Regions from separate parts of the Bacillus sp. N5-665 genome, predicted to be linked through region 3. Evidence: riboswitches for the same ligand, from Rfam matches in the RefSeq annotation. Region 3 holds a riboswitch; each other region holds the start of a gene.
The links. Region 3 has a riboswitch for thiamine pyrophosphate ahead of thiC (phosphomethylpyrimidine synthase ThiC). Riboswitches for the same ligand answer to the same signal wherever they lie in the genome.
Positions count from the first base shown of each region.

Region 1: it holds a riboswitch for thiamine pyrophosphate, as region 3 does, so the genes downstream of both, tenA (thiaminase II) here and thiC (phosphomethylpyrimidine synthase ThiC) in region 3, are expected to answer to the same signal.
Region 2: it holds a riboswitch for thiamine pyrophosphate, as region 3 does, so the genes downstream of both, tenA (thiaminase II) here and thiC (phosphomethylpyrimidine synthase ThiC) in region 3, are expected to answer to the same signal.

Region 1 covers NZ_CP093325.1:2,944,403-2,951,209, forward strand. Annotated here, with positions in the region: gene MNO09_RS17815 (DUF898 family protein) at 1-97, opposite strand, end outside; gene MNO09_RS17820 (heterocycloanthracin/sonorensin family bacteriocin) at 601-942, opposite strand; gene tenA (thiaminase II) at 1,236-1,925, opposite strand; TPP riboswitch at 2,048-2,153, opposite strand; gene ddlB (D-alanine--D-alanine ligase) at 2,226-3,140, opposite strand; gene pdxR (MocR-like pyridoxine biosynthesis transcription factor PdxR) at 3,145-4,593, opposite strand; gene MNO09_RS17840 (homoserine dehydrogenase) at 4,754-5,797, opposite strand; gene MNO09_RS17845 (esterase/lipase family protein) at 5,885-6,807, opposite strand, start outside.
Region 2 covers NZ_CP093325.1:4,775,179-4,781,985, forward strand. Annotated here, with positions in the region: gene thiO (glycine oxidase ThiO) at 1-746, opposite strand, end outside; gene tenI (thiazole tautomerase TenI) at 739-1,359, opposite strand; gene MNO09_RS27175 (ABC transporter substrate-binding protein) at 1,370-2,371, opposite strand; gene MNO09_RS27180 (ABC transporter permease) at 2,368-3,120, opposite strand; gene MNO09_RS27185 (ABC transporter ATP-binding protein) at 3,120-3,869, opposite strand; gene tenA (thiaminase II) at 3,838-4,533, opposite strand; TPP riboswitch at 4,616-4,719, opposite strand; TPP riboswitch at 4,780-4,891, opposite strand; gene MNO09_RS27195 (SH3 domain-containing protein) at 5,161-6,315, shown strand; gene MNO09_RS27200 (hypothetical protein) at 6,321-6,659, shown strand.
Region 3 covers NZ_CP093325.1:277,856-284,662, reverse strand. Annotated here, with positions in the region: gene MNO09_RS03630 (cytochrome d ubiquinol oxidase subunit II) at 1-510, shown strand, start outside; gene MNO09_RS03625 (arsenic transporter) at 863-2,221, shown strand; gene thiC (phosphomethylpyrimidine synthase ThiC) at 2,323-4,083, opposite strand; TPP riboswitch at 4,196-4,311, opposite strand; gene lldP (L-lactate permease) at 4,383-6,038, opposite strand; gene MNO09_RS03610 (magnetosome magnetite crystal formation protein family) at 6,336-6,653, shown strand; gene MNO09_RS03605 (metal-binding protein) at 6,771-6,807, opposite strand, start outside.

The DNA of each region.
Region 1 (6,807 bases), 2.7 Mb from region 3:
TAATAAGTACACCAAGGATACTCCAACCAATAAAGCTGAATAATCCACCATCAAAAAATGAGTGGCGACCATTTTTTAATTCAGAACCGATTTCCATAAAAAACTCCTAACATATATACATTCATAATGACAAAAACAAATTATATCACAATAAAATGGTTTCAGGTCTATAAATCGTAATATAAAGTAAAACAAAAACATCTTACAGAAACAAAGCGCCTTATCTCAAGTTCTTAATTTTGTATACTAGAGCGGTGCATTTAATAAAAATAGTTACATAGTTGTAAAAATTTATAAGGTGGTAAGATTTTTTTATGATTAAGTTTAATTATATGAGAAATATGAAAAAAGAAAAAAGGGCTGATAGAAGCCCTTCTTTTTGGTTCTGGTGCAATAAATTTACTTACGAAAGTCAAAGATCGCATAAATGGTATAGAACATAAAAAAGACATTCGATTGTTGATTTGAAATAAAGTCACAATGTTTATAAAAAGGTGGGATAAATTGTTTCTTTAAATTAAAGGATGCTACATGTGTTTTGATTAAATTTTTTTATAAAAATTGTATAATACTTCACAAATGGATTCCTTTTTTCTCTAATCAATATTCATATGTTACAATAGTACCAGTTGTATCAGTAGTACCATTAAAACCACTAAAACAATTAGAACAACCACCACAACCACCACAACTACCACAGCCACCACAACCGCCACAACCAAAACAACCGAAGCAACCAATACAACGGAATCCACCACAACGAAATCCACCACAGCGACCGCCACAACCACCACAGCGACCACAACCGCCACAGCGACGAGCATCATCTTCAATATAGTAATATGGATATTGGTTTTGCTGGTCCCAATACACAATATTTCCAGATTGGTAATCATTAAGGCTTAACGCTTGTAGTTCTTGTTGAAACTTATTCATTTTCATGACCTCCGTTTATAAACTTCAACCTTTTCAATGCTTTCCTATATTTCTGTTCGTTAAATCTAAGTAGAAATAGCGCTATAAACTAAGTTCAATACGTACCCCTACAAAATATGACCTATCACTAGATAATGCACCTTGTTCATATACCTATTTTTAGGTTATTTTTCCATAGGCTCATTTTTATAAATTGAAAAAAGACGCACTTAGATTGATGCGTCTTTTTGCGATACTTCTTTTATGAAATCATATACATAGGTATTATCCATACCTATGTATAGCAATACCCCTACTCATTATCCAATGACATCTTCTACTTCTGTATTCACTGGCCACTTTTCTAAAGTATAAGCCATTTTCCAAAATGAATATTCATATTGACTGCTAATAATGAAATGCTGTTTCATTCGCTTACGGTCAGACTCTGTTACGTTTTCAGCGATAGTATCTAATCTTGTAATTTGCTCTTCAACTAGCGTACGGAACCAATCAGATCCATAAGCAGAAATCCATTCGTTATAAATTGGCTCTTCTGGCTGATACTCTTTTAAACGCTCACCAATTTCATAATACAACCAATAGCAAGGTAAAATTGCTGCAATGATATCGCCTAAATGTCCTTCATACGCAGCACGATACATATGTGAAGTATAAGCGTATGCAGTTGGAGCAGGGATAAAATTATCTTTTTCTTCTTGTGTTATCCCAAGTTTCTCCGCAAAATTCTCATGTAAAGATAATTCCGCCTCGTATGTATTTTGAGCATGGTGTGCCATACGAGCTGTTGTTTCTAATTCCAGTGCTTTTGCAGCTCCTAAAGTTTGTACTCTAGCAAAGTGACTCAAATAATATGAATCTTGAAGCACATAATAGCGAAAACTAGCTAAATCTAAAGTTCCTTCACCAAGTTGTTTTACAAAAGGGTGATGAAAACTAGCTTCCCAAATTGAATCTACTTCTTGACGTAATGATTGTGAAAATTTCATTTAAATCCCTCCAATAAAGTATAAAATTTAAGTATTTACCCACAGTTATTAAATCTGTAAAATAAAAAAACTTTCTTTACAAACGTAAAGAAAGTGAAAGTGACAGTATTTATTCATAAAATAGTAATGTCTTCCCACTTCCCTACGCTAGTATTAACCAGATCAGGTACTAAGAGTCTCAAATTCTCGTTTGATCTCAGCCTATAATAGGCCCCCCTAGTGGATAAATATTTAATTTTCGTATTGTATTCATCATAACATACTTCATGTTACTGTCAAAAACATTCATGATACTGCTACTTAAAACCCTTCTTCTTTTCTTACTTTTAATGAAGTTTCAATAATCATATCTAATAGTTTACTATAATGAATACCAGCTGCATCTGCACTTTTCGGTAGTAAACTTGCTTGTGTCATCCCTGGTAATGTATTAACCTCCATTACATATGGAATTCCGTCCTTTACCATCATATCCACCCTTGCATAAACGCTGCATTTCAATGCTTTATAACAAGCCAGTGACGCTTTGTTTACACGTTCCTTCAATTCAGCTGGAAGCTCGATAACTTCTTCAATTGTACTAACATCATCATATTTTGCATTGTAATCAAAGAACTCAGCTGCATGTCGGATTGAAATAATAGGTAACTGTTTTCCATCAAAAATTGAACATGTAATCTCATCACCTTTTATATACTTCTCTATTACTACTTCAGAATCCCATTCAAACACAGTTTCCAGCATTGAAATTAATTCATCTTTATCATATACAATCTTTACCCCAACACTTGATCCACCAGAGTTTGGTTTTACCACTAACGGAAATCCTAACTTATCTAATTCATCAAGATTTAGATCCGCCATTTTTGTAAGTTCAATCCAATCGGGTGTTTCTATACCTTCATAGCGTAAAATCTTTTTCGAAATATTTTTGTCCATACACATACCGCTAGATAACATATTGCTCCCGCTATAAGGAATACCTAAACTTTCAAGCGTGCCTTGAACCGTCCCATCTTCTCCGTATTTTCCGTGTAATGCGAGCAGCGCAAAATCAATGTCTTTCGCTTTTTCGATTAAATCTATTTTTTCATTTAACGTAATTGGTACGATTTCATATTTATTTTTATCTAAATTTGCAATCATTTCATTTCCAGTCATAATTGATACTTGTTTTTCAGAGGATACTCCACCCATAATAACGCCAATTCTCATTTCCTCAACTCCAAATTTCATTTTTTATTGTATCACCGATTATTTTGATTCCACGAACTATTTCTTCTTCTTTCAGACGTGAAAATCCTAATCGAAAAGTAGTCGCTCCTCCTCCATCAGAATAAAAAACATCTCCAGGAGAAAATGTAACCCCTTGCTCATAACACTTTTGTAAAAGTGTGCGGGCATGAATTTTTTCTTCTAACTCTATAAATAAATGAAGTCCACCATCACCGGTCATTCTTTGAAACGGAATGTACTCATTACACGCCCCAACAGCTAACTCATATTTTTTCTTATAAACTGATCTTGCCTTTTTTAAATATTTTTCAAAATATCCTTCATGTAAATATTGAAATAGAACAGCTTGATCTAACGTAGATGTGTGAATCGTTCTTGCTCTTTTTACACTTTCTAAATGATGAATCAGCTCTTTATCTGCGATGATCCAGCCTACACGTAAGCCAGGGAAAAGTACCTTTGAAAAGCTACTAATATAAATTACATTATTACCAGCGCCAGCAAAAGTTAATAATGGTGCTAAATGTGAACCTGAATAACGTAGCTCTTCATTAAATCCATCTTCTATAATAGGAACCTTATATTTTGAGAATAATCTCATCAGTTCCGTTCTTTTCTCCGAACTCGTAACAATACCGGTTGGATTATGATAGGAAGGAATTAAATATGCGAAATCAAACTCTTTTTCACGCAAACTTTTTTCTACTTCGTTCGTATCGATGCCATCTTCATTCATATTAATTCCGTGAACTTCAAGTCCATGTAAACGGAAAAGCTTCAATGCAGCATGGTGAGTTGGATTCTCACAAATAACCCGCCCTGATTTCTTTGATAACGAGGATAGCACGATGTCTAATCCTTCTGTAAATCCATTTGTAATTAAAATATCTTTGTTCGAAATATCTACACCTTTCATTTCCATATAATGAAGTAGATAATTCATTAACGGTCTATAACCTTTTGCGTATCCGTAGTTTAATACGACATCCCCTTCAATGGACATACGAGTAAGAAAAGCTCTTTTGAAATTTTCCACATCAAATAGCTTTTCGTCCGGAGCAATGCTATTAAAAACAATCATTCCTTTTTCCCAGCGAACACCATGTTTCATTAAATCTAATTCATCCGCTAATAAGGTAACGGTATTAAGTTTATTTTTCCAATCTATTTCAACAGACGAAGTGTTCGATATATCAACCTTAGCTACAAAATTCCCTTTACCTTTAACTGCATAAATGAGTCCTTCTTGCTCTAAATCCGCATAAGCAGCGAGTACAGTATTTCTGCTCACACTTAGTAATTCACTTAATTCCCTAGTTGAAGGGATTTTTTGATCCCCGAGCAAATGACCTTTCATAATCATCTTTTTCAAATAATCTTTCAATTGAATATAAACGGGACGATCTTTCACAACTTTAAAATCTTTAAACAATTCCTTACCCCCTGCAATCATTTTTGCATATTTATTTCATTCTCAAAAGGTCCACTACATATGTATTTTTTATAAAGGGCGGTACGGTCTTATAAAGTGGAACTTTAATCAATGGGGCTGATTATCACCCACTGATTATTATCCCTTAGTAACAGGCATTTTACTGCCTATTACTAAGGGATAAATCTTTGCGGTATAAGTTAATTACATCTTTTAAAGCTGCTGCTGCGGCTCCGCGTGGATTGGAAGCACCACCAATTGTAGTAACTTGCCCCATCGTATCTGTAAAGAACGTAATTCCTTTTTCTGTCCCATTTACTTTTGCTAGCGGATGATCTTTATCTATTTCGTACGGTTCCACATGAAGAACCACTTTACCGTCCTTATCCTTATATGCTGAAGCTATTAATTTAATATATTTATTTTGTTCTTTAGCATTTCGAATTTGTTGTTTTGTAACATGTTCGATTCCTTTTATATGTATATCAGTAAGCGTATTTTCTGTTCCCATTAAACTATTTGTCAAAAGTAACAATTTACACGCACTATCAGAACCACTTACATCTAATATTGGGTTCGTTTCAGCAATCCCTTTACTTTGCGCTTCTTTCAGTGCTTCTTCAAACGTAATATCTTCCTCATTCATTTTCGTAAGAATATAATTTGTTGTCCCGTTTAATATTCCTTCTATTTTTTCAATATGGCAACCAGCTAAACTAAATTGACCAATATCAAGTGTCGGTAATGCGGCCGCAGTTGCACCACTATATCGAATTCGTACATTTGCGATTTTTGCTGCTTCATTTAGTTCTCTCCAGTTTGTAACGAGTGCGCCTTTTGAAATTGCGACAATATCCATATGTTTCTCAATCGCTTGTTTTATATATTGTTTTCCTGGATTTCCATCTTTAAGGTTTGTAACTGTTGATTCTACTAATACAGTTCCACTTATGCTAGTTGTTGCTCGTTCCTCTGGATGATGTTCAATGTATTCTTCAATTGCAGCGCTACCGCCACCGTACGTTAATAAGTGATGAATAGATAATCCATCCTCATTATGTATTGCAACATTTCTACCTAATACAGCGCTTACCACTAAATCTATTCCATATGATTCATTTATATATAAATATTTTTCATTTAATAATTTTATAAACTCTCTTCCTACTGTCCCATATCCTGATAATACAACTTGAACTTTCATAATATCCCCCCATATTTTTCTACCATATCCCTCTTTCAATATAATATAAAGCGCCCTCGAATTCCATCGAGAGCGCTTTATTATTACCTATTTCGGTAAACGTGATAGCTTTTCAGCAATTGTTCTATAAAATTCTTGAATGCTAGAAAAACCTAACGTATCTGAAACACTTAATCCTACCATGTCGAGATGGTCCCAATTCGCTTTCGTTTCGATATGATTCCATTTTCCAACCTGTAATGACTCATTATTATTTACAGCAACATTAGAAGATGGTGCAATCATAGAATTTGTATTTACTACACCATCATTTTGCCACCAAGAAGTATCAACTAACGGACGGTTTTCTTCATATCTCGCATAAGAACCTAAGAAAAATGCATTCCCCATCAACACTTTATTCATCGTTATATGAGGTAAATGTAAACCTGTTATAGGTGCTGCTTGTGATGCATGTCCACTATAAGATAAGTAATACACATCCGGTTGCGTCTTTACCCAATTATTTAACTCCTTTGCACCATCAGTACTTAAATCCCATTGACTAATGTCTTTTGTATTTTTCCAAATTGAACTATTTAGAATACGATTACTATATTGGAAAAAGGACTCTCCAGCATTCTTCTTTATACCCCATTGATCCAATTTAAAATCATATAACGATAAATTATTGTTTCCTCCAAAGCTTGCAGCTGTAATAAGTAAATCTTTAACGAACGGCAGCAGAAGACTACCATCCGCAAGTGTTGTACCGTTGTGAGGGGTTGCTAATGTTGTCACACTATGAACATATGATTTTCCGCCTTCAAATAGTGGTGATATTTTGGTGTCTGGGTGATTTTTCACATAATTCTTTTCTTCAAAACTACCTTCTTTTAATAGCTGTACTAATGTTCTAATCGTTTGTCCACCCATACTATGCCCAACTAAATGAACTTTATTTGTTTCACTCCAATTCGGTGCAAAACCACTATAAGTTCTACCAAAACGATTATGTCCATGTTTCTCAG
Region 2 (6,807 bases), 1.0 Mb from region 3:
TCTTGGAAAATAGGCGCCTTTAAAAGTGGTTTTCTACTTCTTACCGCTACTACTTCTCCTTTAACTGGATATGTACCCCATTCGTGGTGAAAATGCCCTAGTAACTTCGTGCTCCATGAACCACCCGCAATAACAACTTTCTCGCATGCTATAATACCTTCGCTCGTCACAATCCCAGTCACTTTATTGTTTTCAATACGAATATCAAACACTTCTGTCTGTTCATATATATCAGCACCCGAAATTGATGCGGAATGTGCGAATGCTTTCGTAAGCTCCGGTGCAATAACATGACCGTCTTTTGGATAATATACAGCACCTATAATTGAATCAGATAGAAACGGTTCTTTCTCTCGTAAACGATCTCCCGTTAGAAAGTAAGAATCTTCACCTGTTTTCTGCTGCCAATCCATAATGTGAAAAATTCTTTCCTTCTCATCTTCATTTTGGGCAATGCGATAAATGCCTTTCTCATCATACCCAATATCGATGCCTGTTTTTTCACGTAAAACTGCTGCAAGTTGTGGAAATATAGCACGGCTTTCTCTCGCAAGTTCAAATAGTGGGTTATATGCATCCCATTCTGCCTGAACCCCAAGTAAACCAGCGGCTGCTTTCGAGGCTTCAGATGCAATTCTTTGCTTCTCTATAATCGCTACTTTATGCCCTCTTTCTGCTAGAAAATGTGCAACTGAACTACCGATTACACCACCACCAATTATCGCTACATCATACTTCTTACACATGTTTTTCCGCCCACTTTCTTATTGATTCCTTATAAGATTTCGCTTTGCTATACGGGTTACTACTACTTATAATCCCAGACATAACAGCAATACCACTGACACCGTTAGTAAGAACATCCCCGATATTTTCCGTGGTAATTCCACCAATTGCTGTAATCGGTATGGATAAACACTTTGCAATGTCTGAAAGCTCTTCAAGCCCTCTCGCTGGTACACCTTTTTTACAATCTGTCGGAAATACATGACCATAGACGAGTGAATCCGCTCCATTCTTAAATGCATCGATCGCCTCTTCTAAAGAATGTACAGAATAGCCGACATGCAAATAAGAAAACTTTTCTTTCACTGACCTTACATTTGCGCTTCGATATCCTAGCTGCACGCGTGGAATGTTTAATAAAATAGCGATATCAATTCGATCATTTATCACTATTTTTGATGCCGGAAAGCCTTTCTTCAAAAGACTTTCCACACCTTCATACAAATCCTTCGTACTTTTCTCACGCTCACGAATATGCAAATAGTCAATCTCACTTTCAATTTGCATCGCTACATTCACTAACTCTTCGAATGACATGTGACCATTTGAGATTACATGAAGCTCATTTTTCATATTCATTCGCCTACTTTAAAATATTTTCGAAGAACTCATCGGCCGGAACGATTTCTTTCGTCATTCCTTTATCTTTCAGCCATTTATTTTGTTTCTCCCATGACTCTTTTGAATCTGATAAGAATGGTTCATCTTTCGTTTCCATCTTCTCTAATAAAATTTTCATACTCTCTTTTTCAACTTCTGGTACAAGTGGGAAGTTTTCTTTTTCTTGATGATTTAATAAAATATTTAATGCTTCATCTGGATTTTTCTTCATAAAATCATAGCCTTTTTTCGTACCACGTAAGAAGGCTTGTAACGCTTCTTTATCTTTTTTCAACGTTTTATCACCTGTTACAAATACAAGCTCATGATAATTCGGTACACCGTAATCGGCTGGATTAAAGTATGCTGGTTCATGACCTTCATGACGCATAACAGGTACTTCATGGTTAATGTATGCCCCTGTTACCGCATCCACTTTCTTCGTAATTAATGCCGGTACTAGATCAAAGCCAACATCGACTACTTTCACTGTATCTGGATTACCACCAGCTTCTTTTACCATCGTTTTTAAATACATCTCACTTAAAGGTGTTCCAGAATATCCAACTGTTTTCCCCTCTAAATCTTTTGGCGATTGAATGCCTGCTGATTTCAGCGATACAACATGATTTAATGGTGAACGTACGACAGCTCCAATTGATTTCACTGGAATTTGTTCATTTGCTTTTGCCATGACAACATCTGGCTGATAATATAAGCCAACCGTTACTTTTCCTGCAGCTGCTAAAGTTAATGGATCAGTCGGATTAGAAGGGAATTTAATATTCACCTTGACTCCTTCTTCTTTAAAGTATCCTTTTTCAATCGCCGCATAAATAAAGCTATGTACCGCATTTGGGTACCAATCAAGCATGACCGTTATTTCTTTTTCTTTTTTATTCTTATCTGACGCTGAATTACTAGAACATCCAGCGATCATTGCAACTAATAATGTCAACACAAAGATGCGTTTTAAAAATTTCATGAATACTTCCTCCAACTAATAAATTTCTTTTCTAATACTGAGATAAGTATGACGAAGAAAATAGCTAATAATGATAACAATACAATGGGTGCAAATACACCTGCTCCGTCTAACTGCGTCATCATTCTTTTACTGAAATATCCAAGCCCAGCTTGTGCACCGAGCCACTCACCGATTGCTGCCCCAATTACACTAAGCGGAACTGCAATTTTTAAAGCTGAGAAAAAATAAGGAAGAGCAGATGGTAACTTTAATTTAAGAAAAACATCTTTTTTCGTTGCCCCATACGTAACTAAGAGCTCCTCCCATTCTTTTTTCGTACTGCGTAGTCCATCATACGTATTGACCGCAATTGGGAAAAACGTAATTAAAACAGTAACAACAACCTTACTCCAGATCGTATATCCAAACCATAAAACGAAAAGCGGCGCAAGCGCTGTAATAGGAATCGTTTGTGAGGCAACTAATAATGGATAAAATGCTCTCTCCATCCAATTACTCGCATTCATTAACATCGCTAGCCCTACCCCAAGTACGATAGAAATAGCCACCCCTATTAAAACGACCGATAAGGTTGCCGGCAAATGAACCGTAAATAATATATCTTTTAGTTTCCATATCTTCATCACAATTGCAGACGGTGACGGTAAAATGTACATTTCATCTACGATTCTTGCGCCTACTTCCCAAAAGGCAAGTAAAATACTAGAAAGTGTAAGGGCAGGTAATAGCTCCTTCAACCGGTTCATCATACGAGTACCTGCCTTTGTAACATACTAAGAAGCTCATCTTTAAGCGCTAACACTTCAGGCTTATATAAATCTTTTCTTGTTCGATTACGATCAAGCGGTACAACCCTCTCGGTTAAAGTAGTTATCGGTTGCTGCTCTACTACTAAAATTCGATTAGAAAGAAACAACGCTTCTTCCACATCATGAGTGATAAATAAAATTGTTTTTTCCCACTCTTTCCATTGTTCAAACAGCCATTCTTGCAAAGATGCCTTCGTTAAAGCGTCCAACGCGCTAAACGGTTCATCTAACAACAATATCTCCCCGCCTGTTAATAAAGTTCGAATAAAAGATACGCGTTGTCTCATACCACCAGATAAATCTTTCGGATATTTTGTCTCATACCCTTGTAAGCCAAATTTATGTAGCAGTTCCTTGGCCTTTATTTGTGCTTCTTTCTTCTGTACACCTTGACACTCTAGCGGCAGAGCAGCATTCTCAATAATCGTTCGCCACGGCAGGAGCATATCTTTTTGGGGCATATACCCTACAGGATGGCTCTTCGTTTCTGTCAGCTCTATCTGCCCAGTACTTACTTCTTCTAAACCTGTAATAAGGCGAAATAGAGTACTTTTCCCGCATCCACTCGGTCCGATAATACTTACAAACTCTTTATCTTGTATAGAAGCATTTAATTCATTGATGATTGGTTTCTCATCATAATGAAAAGAAACATTATGAAACTGTAGTATGTTCTTGCTCCTCAAATCCCCACATCTCCTTACGATAGGACATATCCCAGAATAAATATTCAAATCGACTGGAATATAGGAAAATCTCCTCTAATCGATCTAGCTCTTTTTCAGACTTTCCAACTGCCATTTCATTTAATAAATCGATTAACCAAATACAAAGGTTACCGTATTCTTCAGAACTATATCCTTGAATCCACTCACCAAAGAACTCATGATCTCTTGCTCCAGGAATATCATTTAAACGCTTTCCAATTTCCCAGTAGCTCCACATACATGGAAGAAGTGCTGCTATTAATTCCGCAAGTGTGCCATTTTGAGATACAGACATCATGTAATTTGTATAAGCTAAATTTTTAGCAGATGGCTTTGCAGACTCTATCTCTTCTATAGAAATTCCAAGTCTTTTTGCATACTGTTTATGGATTGTCATTTCTCCATTTAATATGCCATCAATTTGTTCAGCAAATTTCCCCATTACTTGTGGGTTCGTTGCTTTTACAACACCAATCGCATATAGCTTTGCATAATCTAACAAATATAAATAATCTTGAATAATGTAATACTGAAACTTATCTTTTTCTAACGTGCCATCCCCCATACCTACTACAAACGGATGATTATGACTCATCTCCCAAACTGGTTGTACAGTTTCTAATAATCTATCGCAAAATTTCATTTCTCTATCCCCTTTCGATTTATATATCTAAATAAAAAACCACTTCTAAATAAGAAGTGGTTACAGCAAATAAAATTATAATTTATTCGTTGCTCCACTTCCCTTCGCTAGTATTACCTAGATCAGGTGTTATAAGGGTTAAGGATTATTCCTCTCTCAGCACAACAAGCACCCCTAGTGGTTTCAATATGAAATTTTCAAACAAAAAAGCCCCGTTTCTATACGCAAAGAAACGGGGACTTATTATTAGTGTCCGAATTGCTTCCCTACGCTAGCATAATCTAGATCAGGTAATGAAAAGGATCAAAGGCTTACGGCCTACTCTCAGCTGGCAACACCAGCTCTCCTAGCAAACTATGAAATTATCACTGTCAGTATAACATCGTAATAAGACATCATCAACTGTTTTAATTTTCTCAATTGTCAACAAAATAACAAAACTATATACTACTTATATTCTATCTTAGAAATTATTATCCTAATTAATCGGATAAAAAGGAATCATTATCCTCAAAAAATTTATTTTTATATTGATTTCATATTACATTTATGTGAATACACCCACTATATTATATCTTTATACTATAATAAAATTACAACTATACAACTAGAGGAGGTCTCTATTATATGAATATGAAAGCTACTGCTTTAACAGCAACTACTGTCGCAATTGCCTCTTTACTTCCTTCTATGGGAGAAACAAATGTACAAACAGCCAACGCTGAACAATTATCTAATGTGAAAACTGGATATGTCAAAGTCGATCAAGTAGCCTTACATACAAAAGATAACGCAAATAGCTCATCAATTGATACAATTCGCTTTAATACGAAAGTGAACATACTTGAAACAACTAATGGCTGGTATAAAGTATCTGTTAATAATAAAGTAGGTTACGTACAAAAAGATGCTATTCTACTAAAAAACAAACTTCAATCTAATAATCAATACATCGTTAATGCCAATGCATTAAACGTTCGTTCTGAACCTAATTTAGAATCTTCAATTTTAGATGTATTACCAAATGGAAAATTCATTACCATTCAAGAAGAACAAGGCGAGTGGTATAAAATTTTACATAATGGCAAAACAGGTTACGTACAAAAAGCATTTGTGGCTAATGGTTCACAGCCTTTAGTAAAAGGCATCACAGTTCAAAATAATACGAAATACACAGTTGCAACACCTAAACTTAATGTACGTGGCAACGCTAGTACAAGTAGTGCACTACTTGGTTCATTACAAAATGGTACACAAATACAAGTAGTGGAAACTGTAGGAACTTGGTATAAAATTCGTTTTGGCACAGGATACGGATACGTAGCAAAACATTATGTGATGCAAAATCAATCACAAGCTCAAACGGCTCAAACTACTTCCATTCCAGCAGTTTTCAAATTCCCTACTCAAGGAAGAATTAGCTCAACCTTTGATATACGCTGGGAACAAATGCATTATGGTATAGATATTGCAGCTCAAGGTAATGTCTCTATCCAGGCGGCAGCTGCAGGTAAAGTTGTGAAATCATATTATTCAGCTAGCTATGGCAATGTTGTGTTCATCGCCCATCAAATAAACGGGAAATTATATACAACAGTCTATGCACACATGAAAGATCGCACTGTACAAGCTGGTGATCAAGTACAAGCTGGACAATTAGTAGGTCATATGGGAAACACAGGTCATTCATACGGGCAACATCTTCATTTTGAATTACACAATGGAGAATGGAATTTTGAAAAAACAAATGCAGTAAACCCACTGCCATATTTAGTTAGGTAAATTGTATGCAACGCAATATCAATATACCTCTCTTAATTGAATACTTCGCCTTTTTAGGTTTAATCTATTGTTTAATCATTTACAATACAAACACTGTATTTTTATCTATTATCATTGCTTTTGTTGCTTTAGAAATTATGATGGAATCCTTTCAAGTACAATTAAAACAAAAAATTGCCCATATATATAATGCCATCTTTCTATTAAGTGCCCTAATAACAAATATTATTAGTAATGGTTTTTATTTATCTACCGTATTTCCTGTATTCTTTATGGCTGTTTTATTATTCATAGCTAGATACATTCATGTCCCTACTAACAAAAAACACGAACAAAAAGCTTAGAAAGAGGAGACATTGTGTACCGATCTTTCAAAGATAATCCGCTAAAATATATATTGAATTTATACACAAAAATAAATACTTTTTTTGGTATACAAGGAAGCAATACGGCACAATTTCTCCTTTATGGAATTTTATTTCTCGTCTTAAT
Region 3 (6,807 bases):
CTATTTCTCTCCTCTCTCTTTCTTGCTGATTTTGCGAGAGAGCAAGGTTCAGAAGATTCGTATAGAATTTATAGAAGAAACGCCATCATCCTTGGTCCTGCAACACTCGTTACAGCAATTATCGCCCTCGTTGTAATGGATCCGGAAACACACTGGCTTATGCAAGGACTAATAAAGCAATTCCCATGGTTTACAGTTTCTATCGTTTTATTCGTTATCGGATACTCTTCTCTTTGGTGGACAAACAAGAAGTATGGCACACTAGGATACCCTCGCATCGCCGTTTTAGCAGTCGTCGCTCAATATGCATTTGCAAGTTACGCTTACGGTGTCGCGCATTTACCTTATATTATTTATCCTGATGTAACTGTATTTACAAGTTTTACAACGACAGAAACATTCTATGCATTGCTTATCCTATACGCAATTGGAATCGCAATTTTACTACCAGGATTTATTTTCTTCTGGAATTTATTCTTGAAGGATCGAACTTTTTTGAAGGAAAAATAATATATTCGGGGGAGTCTGTTCCAAAAGGCATTTTGGAACGGACTCCTTTTTTCATGTTTTGTCGATAAGTTGATATATTTCAATAATCGTTGATATATTTTGAGTTGCGTTGATATATTTCAATAATTGCTGATAAAAATTTCATTTACTATCTTACTGCTCAAGCAATTTATAGACTCCTCTCACAATAGTTATTTCACTATTAGTGACACTTGTCCTTTAGCTTAAAAAACACATATTCGCTTTATTCCATTATATGTCTAGTTCTTCTTATTTTTTGCTGAATATACTATCAATACAAACTTGAGACAAGCTACATTTGTTCAAAGGAAAATAGAAAGGTAGGCAAAATATGAGCATTGAAATATGGATTACTATTATTGTATTCTTCTTAACAATGATTGTTGTCTTTTGGCGACCTCGTGGCTTAAATGAGGCGTGGCCGGCAGCAATTGGTGCTGGCATTATCCTGATTACTGGACTTGTATCAAAGCCAGACGTCATAGACATTATTAGTAAAATTGGCGGTGCCTCCATAACAATATTAGCGACCATCGTTATGGCGGTTATATTAGAAAGCTTCGGCTTCTTCCACTGGTCCGCAGCAAAACTTGCAAACTTAGCAAAGGGCTCCGGTCGCCGTTTATACTGGTATATTCAATTATTATGTTTTCTTATGACTCTTTTATTTAATAACGACGGTAGTATTTTAATTACAACTCCAATCCTAATTTTACTACTGAGAAACCTTAAATTAAAACCTCATCAACAAATCCCTTATTTATTAAGTGGTGCTTTAATCGCCACTGCCTCTAGTGCCCCCATTGGTGTAAGTAATATCGTAAACTTAATCGCATTAAATATTGTGAATATGACTCTTTATATGCATACTGCTATGATGTTTGTACCTGCAACATTAGGATTATTATTTATGTCATGGCTTATGTACACAGTTTTAAAGAAAAAACTACCAGAGAAATTACCTGTTTCTTCATATGATATCGAAGAAATGTTCTTCACGAAAAACTTCCATCCGTTAAAAGGAAAAAATTCTGTTGATACGAAACAAAAACGTACAAAATTCATGCTAAAAGTATTAGGCTTCGTCTTCCTTATGCGCTGTCTACTTTTCGTTGCATCCTTCTTATCCATCCCAATCGAAATTGTTGCTGTACTCGGTTCACTCGTTCTTCTCATCTGGAGATGGTACTACTTACGAACAAACCCAGTCGATATTTTGAAAAAAACACCGTGGCACATTTTAATTTTCGCTTTCTCTATGTATGTAATTATTTACGGGCTTCACAACGCAGGATTAACAGCAGCACTTGTAAATTGGCTTGAGCCAGTTGTAAGTCAGCATCTACTCTATGCCAGCTTTGCAATGGGCGGACTCGTTTCTCTCCTCTCTAACGTCTTCAATAACCATCCTGCACTTATGATTGGTACAATCACATTAACAGAAATGGGACTAGACCCAGTCACATTAAAAACTATCTACCTGGCAAACATTATTGGCAGTGACATCGGTTCACTATTATTACCAATTGGTACGTTAGCTTCCCTCATTTGGATGTATATCCTGAAACAAAACAAAATTAAAGTAAAATGGAAAGACTATTTAAGTGTATCCCTTATCGTTATTCCTCTCACAACAGTCGTCACATTATTCCTCTTATACTACTGGGTACACCTCTTCTTCGCCCTATAAACAACAGAAGCCCCCTTTGCTACCGTCTTAGTAAAGGGGGCTTCTTCTATATTTAAGTTAGGTACTACAGTGTGATCAATCAAGTAAAGAGGTGTAACGTATTATTGGTATAAATGACTACCAGTGTCTTTAAATTCTCTCGCTTTCTCTTTCATCCCTTTTTCAATTGCTTCTTTCGTTTCTAAATCATTGTCTTTCGCATATTCACGAATATCATGTGAAATTCTCATACTACAAAACTTCGGTCCACACATTGAACAGAAATGAGCCGTTTTCGCACCTTCTGCTGGCAGTGTTTCATCGTGATATTCCATCGCACGTTCAGGGTCTAAAGATAAATTAAATTGATCGCGCCAACGGAATTCAAAGCGAGCTTTTGAAAGTGCATCATCACGCTGATGAGCCGTTTTGTGCCCTTTCGCAAGATCAGCTGCATGTGCAGCGATTTTGTACGTAATAACCCCCGTGCGAACATCATCTTTATTCGGTAAACCTAAATGTTCTTTCGGCGTTACATAACAAAGCATCGCCGTTCCAAACCAGCCAATCATCGCCGCTCCAATTGCCGATGTAATATGGTCATAACCTGGTGCAATATCTGTTGTTAACGGCCCAAGTGTATAGAACGGCGCGCCCTGACAAATATCAAGCTCTTTCTCCATATTCTCTTTAATTAAATGCATCGGTACATGCCCAGGTCCTTCAATCATCACTTGCACATCATGTTTCCAAGCAATCTTCGTTAATTCACCAAGTGTTTCAAGCTCAGAAAACTGTGCTTCGTCATTTGCATCTGCAATCGAACCTGGACGTAATCCATCTCCAAGAGAGAACGAAACATCATACTGCTTCATAATTTCACATATCTCTTCAAAATGAGTGTATAAGAAGTTTTCTTTATGATGGAATAAACACCACTGTGCCATAATTGAACCACCACGTGAAACGATACCTGTCGTACGCTTTGCAGTAATCGGAATGTAACGAAGTAATACGCCCGCGTGAATCGTAAAGTAATCAACACCTTGCTCAGCTTGCTCAATTAACGTATCACGATACACTTCCCACGTTAAATCTTCTGCAATTCCGTTTACTTTTTCCAGCGCTTGATAGATCGGTACAGTCCCAACTGGTACAGGCGCGTTACGAATAATCCACTCACGCGTCGTATGAATATTTTTACCTGTAGATAAATCCATAATCGTATCTGCGCCCCAGCGCGTTGCCCACGTCATCTTCTCTACTTCTTCTGCAATAGAAGAAGATACAGCAGAGTTTCCGATATTTGCATTGACCTTTACGTGAAAGTTACGGCCGATAATCATCGGTTCTGCTTCCGGATGGTTAATATTCGCTGGTAAAATGGCACGACCTTCCGCGATTTCCTTACGAACAAACTCAGGCTCTACTCCTTCACGAATCGCAACATATTCCATCTCAGACGTAATGATACCATTACGTGCATAATGCATTTGCGTAACATTTGCACCATGCCTTGCTCTAAGCGGCTGGCGATCCATTTGCGGGAAAACAGGCGTATGTTTCGAAGCCACTTTCACACCGTCATCCTCTGGTTTTACTTCGCGCCCTTCGTATGCTTCTACATCTCCGCGCTCCAGGATCCAAGAGTGGCGCGGCGCCTGCAACCCCTTTTCCAGTTCCACTTTATACGCAGGATCTGTATAAGGACCGCTCGTATCATATACACGAATTGGCGGATTCGGAATACCGTTCGTTTCGCTTTGTTCAATCTCGCGCATCGGCACTTTCATACCCGTGCGTGGTCCATCCACATACACTTTCTTACTTCCTGGTAAACTCGATTTCAATTCAATTTGCTCAGCTGAAACAGACTGTTTCATAACCTTTGTTGCCCCCCTGTACGTGACAAGGACGAGATATGGCCAGCGTATGCCAAAATAAAAAGAGCCAGGTCCATAAAAAAATAAGGACCTGGCTCATAAAGACATCATTATGTAAAGCCGTTAACTTCCCTACGCTGGTACGAGCCAGATCAGGTCCAAAGGGTTAAGAAGTTCACACGCTTCTCTCTCAGCCTACGCATACGTTAGGCACCCCTAGTTTATCACTGATTTAATTTTCAATACTTTCTCATCATACACGATAATCTGAAAAATGCAAAGTTTATTTCTTTTGTTATTTATGGAATCATCCACGTTAAATAATATGCCTGTACATACGTCATAATACCAACAATAATTACGAAGAATAAACTATGCTTCACTGTAAATCGGAATAAATCTGATTCTTTTCCAGCAAGTCCAACTGCCGCACAAGCAATCGCAATCGATTGCGGAGAAATCATCTTTCCTGTTACACCGCCCGTTGTATTTGCTGCAACGAGAAGTACTTCAGATACACCGACTTGCTGCGCTGTAATCGCTTGTAAATTCGAGAACAGTGCATTCGCTGACGTATCGGATCCTGTTAAAAATACACCGATCCAGCCTAGGAATGGTGAGAAGAACGGGAATAGTCCGCCAGTTCCTGCAAGTGCTAATGCTAATGTAGAAGATAGACCAGAATAGTTTGCGATAAACGCGAATCCTAATACGAATCCGATAGATAGAATTGGCATCTTAAGTTCATGTAACGTTTCTTTAAATGTTACTACTGCATCTTTTGCACTCATTTTCAAAATAAAGATAGAAATGATACAAGCAATTAAAATTGCTGTTCCCGTCGCTGATAAAATATCTAATTTCAAGATTGCTTCATAAGGCGTCGGTTTATTTACAATTGGTTCTGCTTTCATTACTAAATTGTGTAAGCCTGGAACATCAAACTTAAACACAAGGCTTTCCAAAGCACCGCCTGGAGCAAATAACGCTTTAAAGAAACTTTGGCTCCAAATGACTACCATCACAGTTAAAATAATGAATGGAGACCATGCTTTTACTACTTTTCCTACCGTTAGTTTCGGCATAGATATCGCCGTTGCTGCTACTTCACTATTTGCTTCTTTAGACTGATAGATTTCTTTCGGCTGCCAAACTTTTAAGAATAGCGATAAACTCACTAAACTTACAAGTGCTGACGTAATATCCGGAAGTTCTGGTCCTAAGAACGTCGCTGTAATGAACTGCGTAATTGCAAATGAGCTACCTGCTACAAATAGAGCCGGCCATGTTTGTCTTACCCCTTTAAATCCATCCATTAAAAATACGATAAAGAACGGAACAAATAATGATAAGAACGGTAATTGATGCCCAGCCATTTGTCCAATTTTATGCGGATCAATACCTGTTACTTGTCCAGCAACTGTAATCGGAATTCCCATCGCTCCGAACGCTACTGGTGCCGTATTTGCGATTAAACAAAGACCCGCTGCATATAAAGGATTTAACCCAAGACCTGCAAGAAGCGCTGCGGTAATCGCTACTGGTGCACCAAATCCTGCTGCCCCTTCCAAAAATGCTCCGAATGAAAAACCGATTAAAATAACGAGTAAACGATGGTCATTTGTAATGGATAATACAGATGCACGAATCACATCGAATTGACCTGTTTTCACAGATATTTTATATAAAAATACCGACATAATGATAATCCAAGCAATTGGCCATAGTCCGTATAAAAAACCATATCCCGTCACTGCCATCGCCATCGTAAACGGCATCTTATAAGCGAATAACGCAACTAAAATTGTAAGTACAACTGTAATAAATCCTGCCACATACCCCTTCATGCGGAAAACTGCTAAAGCTAAGAAAAAAAAGATAATCGGAATAAGTGCGACCGCTGCCGAAATCCAAATGTTTCCGAACGGATCATAAACTTGTGTCCATGTGTTCATTGTTCTCTCCCCCTAAAGAATCCCCTTTTAAATAGAATAACCTCATCAATAGACTATCAGGTCATCATACCTTTAAGTCTAAAAAGAAAAAAAACGTTTAGGAAAACGTTTTCAAAACTTTCATTTATACTGTACCATAACAATTTCTATTAAAAAAGATTTTTTTGAAAATTTTATTATTTAATATAAAAATCTTACAAAAACGTCATGTTCTTGTAATGTTTATCGATAGGAAGCTCACTAAATCTCCTGCATAATAAAGGTATAACAACGAACATTATTTATGAGGTGATATATATGAACGGAAACAAAATATTAGCAGCTTTATCATACTTTAGTGTATTATTTGCCCCTATCTTATTCCCTATTATCGTGTGGATTGTGGGCGATTCTGAAACAAAACCACATGCAAAACGTGCTCTATGGACACATATTATCCCAAGTATTGCTACATTCATTGGTGTGATGATTTTAGGAATTATGGGTCTTGGATCTGAACAACCAGACGTAACATTCGGAATTGGATCCATCATCGTTTTATGTATTTGCAGCATCATTAGCTTATACTATTTCATTTGGAACATCGTAAAAGGTATTAAGGTACTGAAAGCTTAATTTTAAACAAACGTTTGATTAAAGCAGCACGCATAATGGCAAATGAAATTTCATCGGCGATACGATAACCTTTTAATAAGAAAAAACCGTCCCAAAATACCTTTTGGGACGGTTTTTTTATCTTCTGCGCTTCTTCTTTTTTCTCATCATTTTC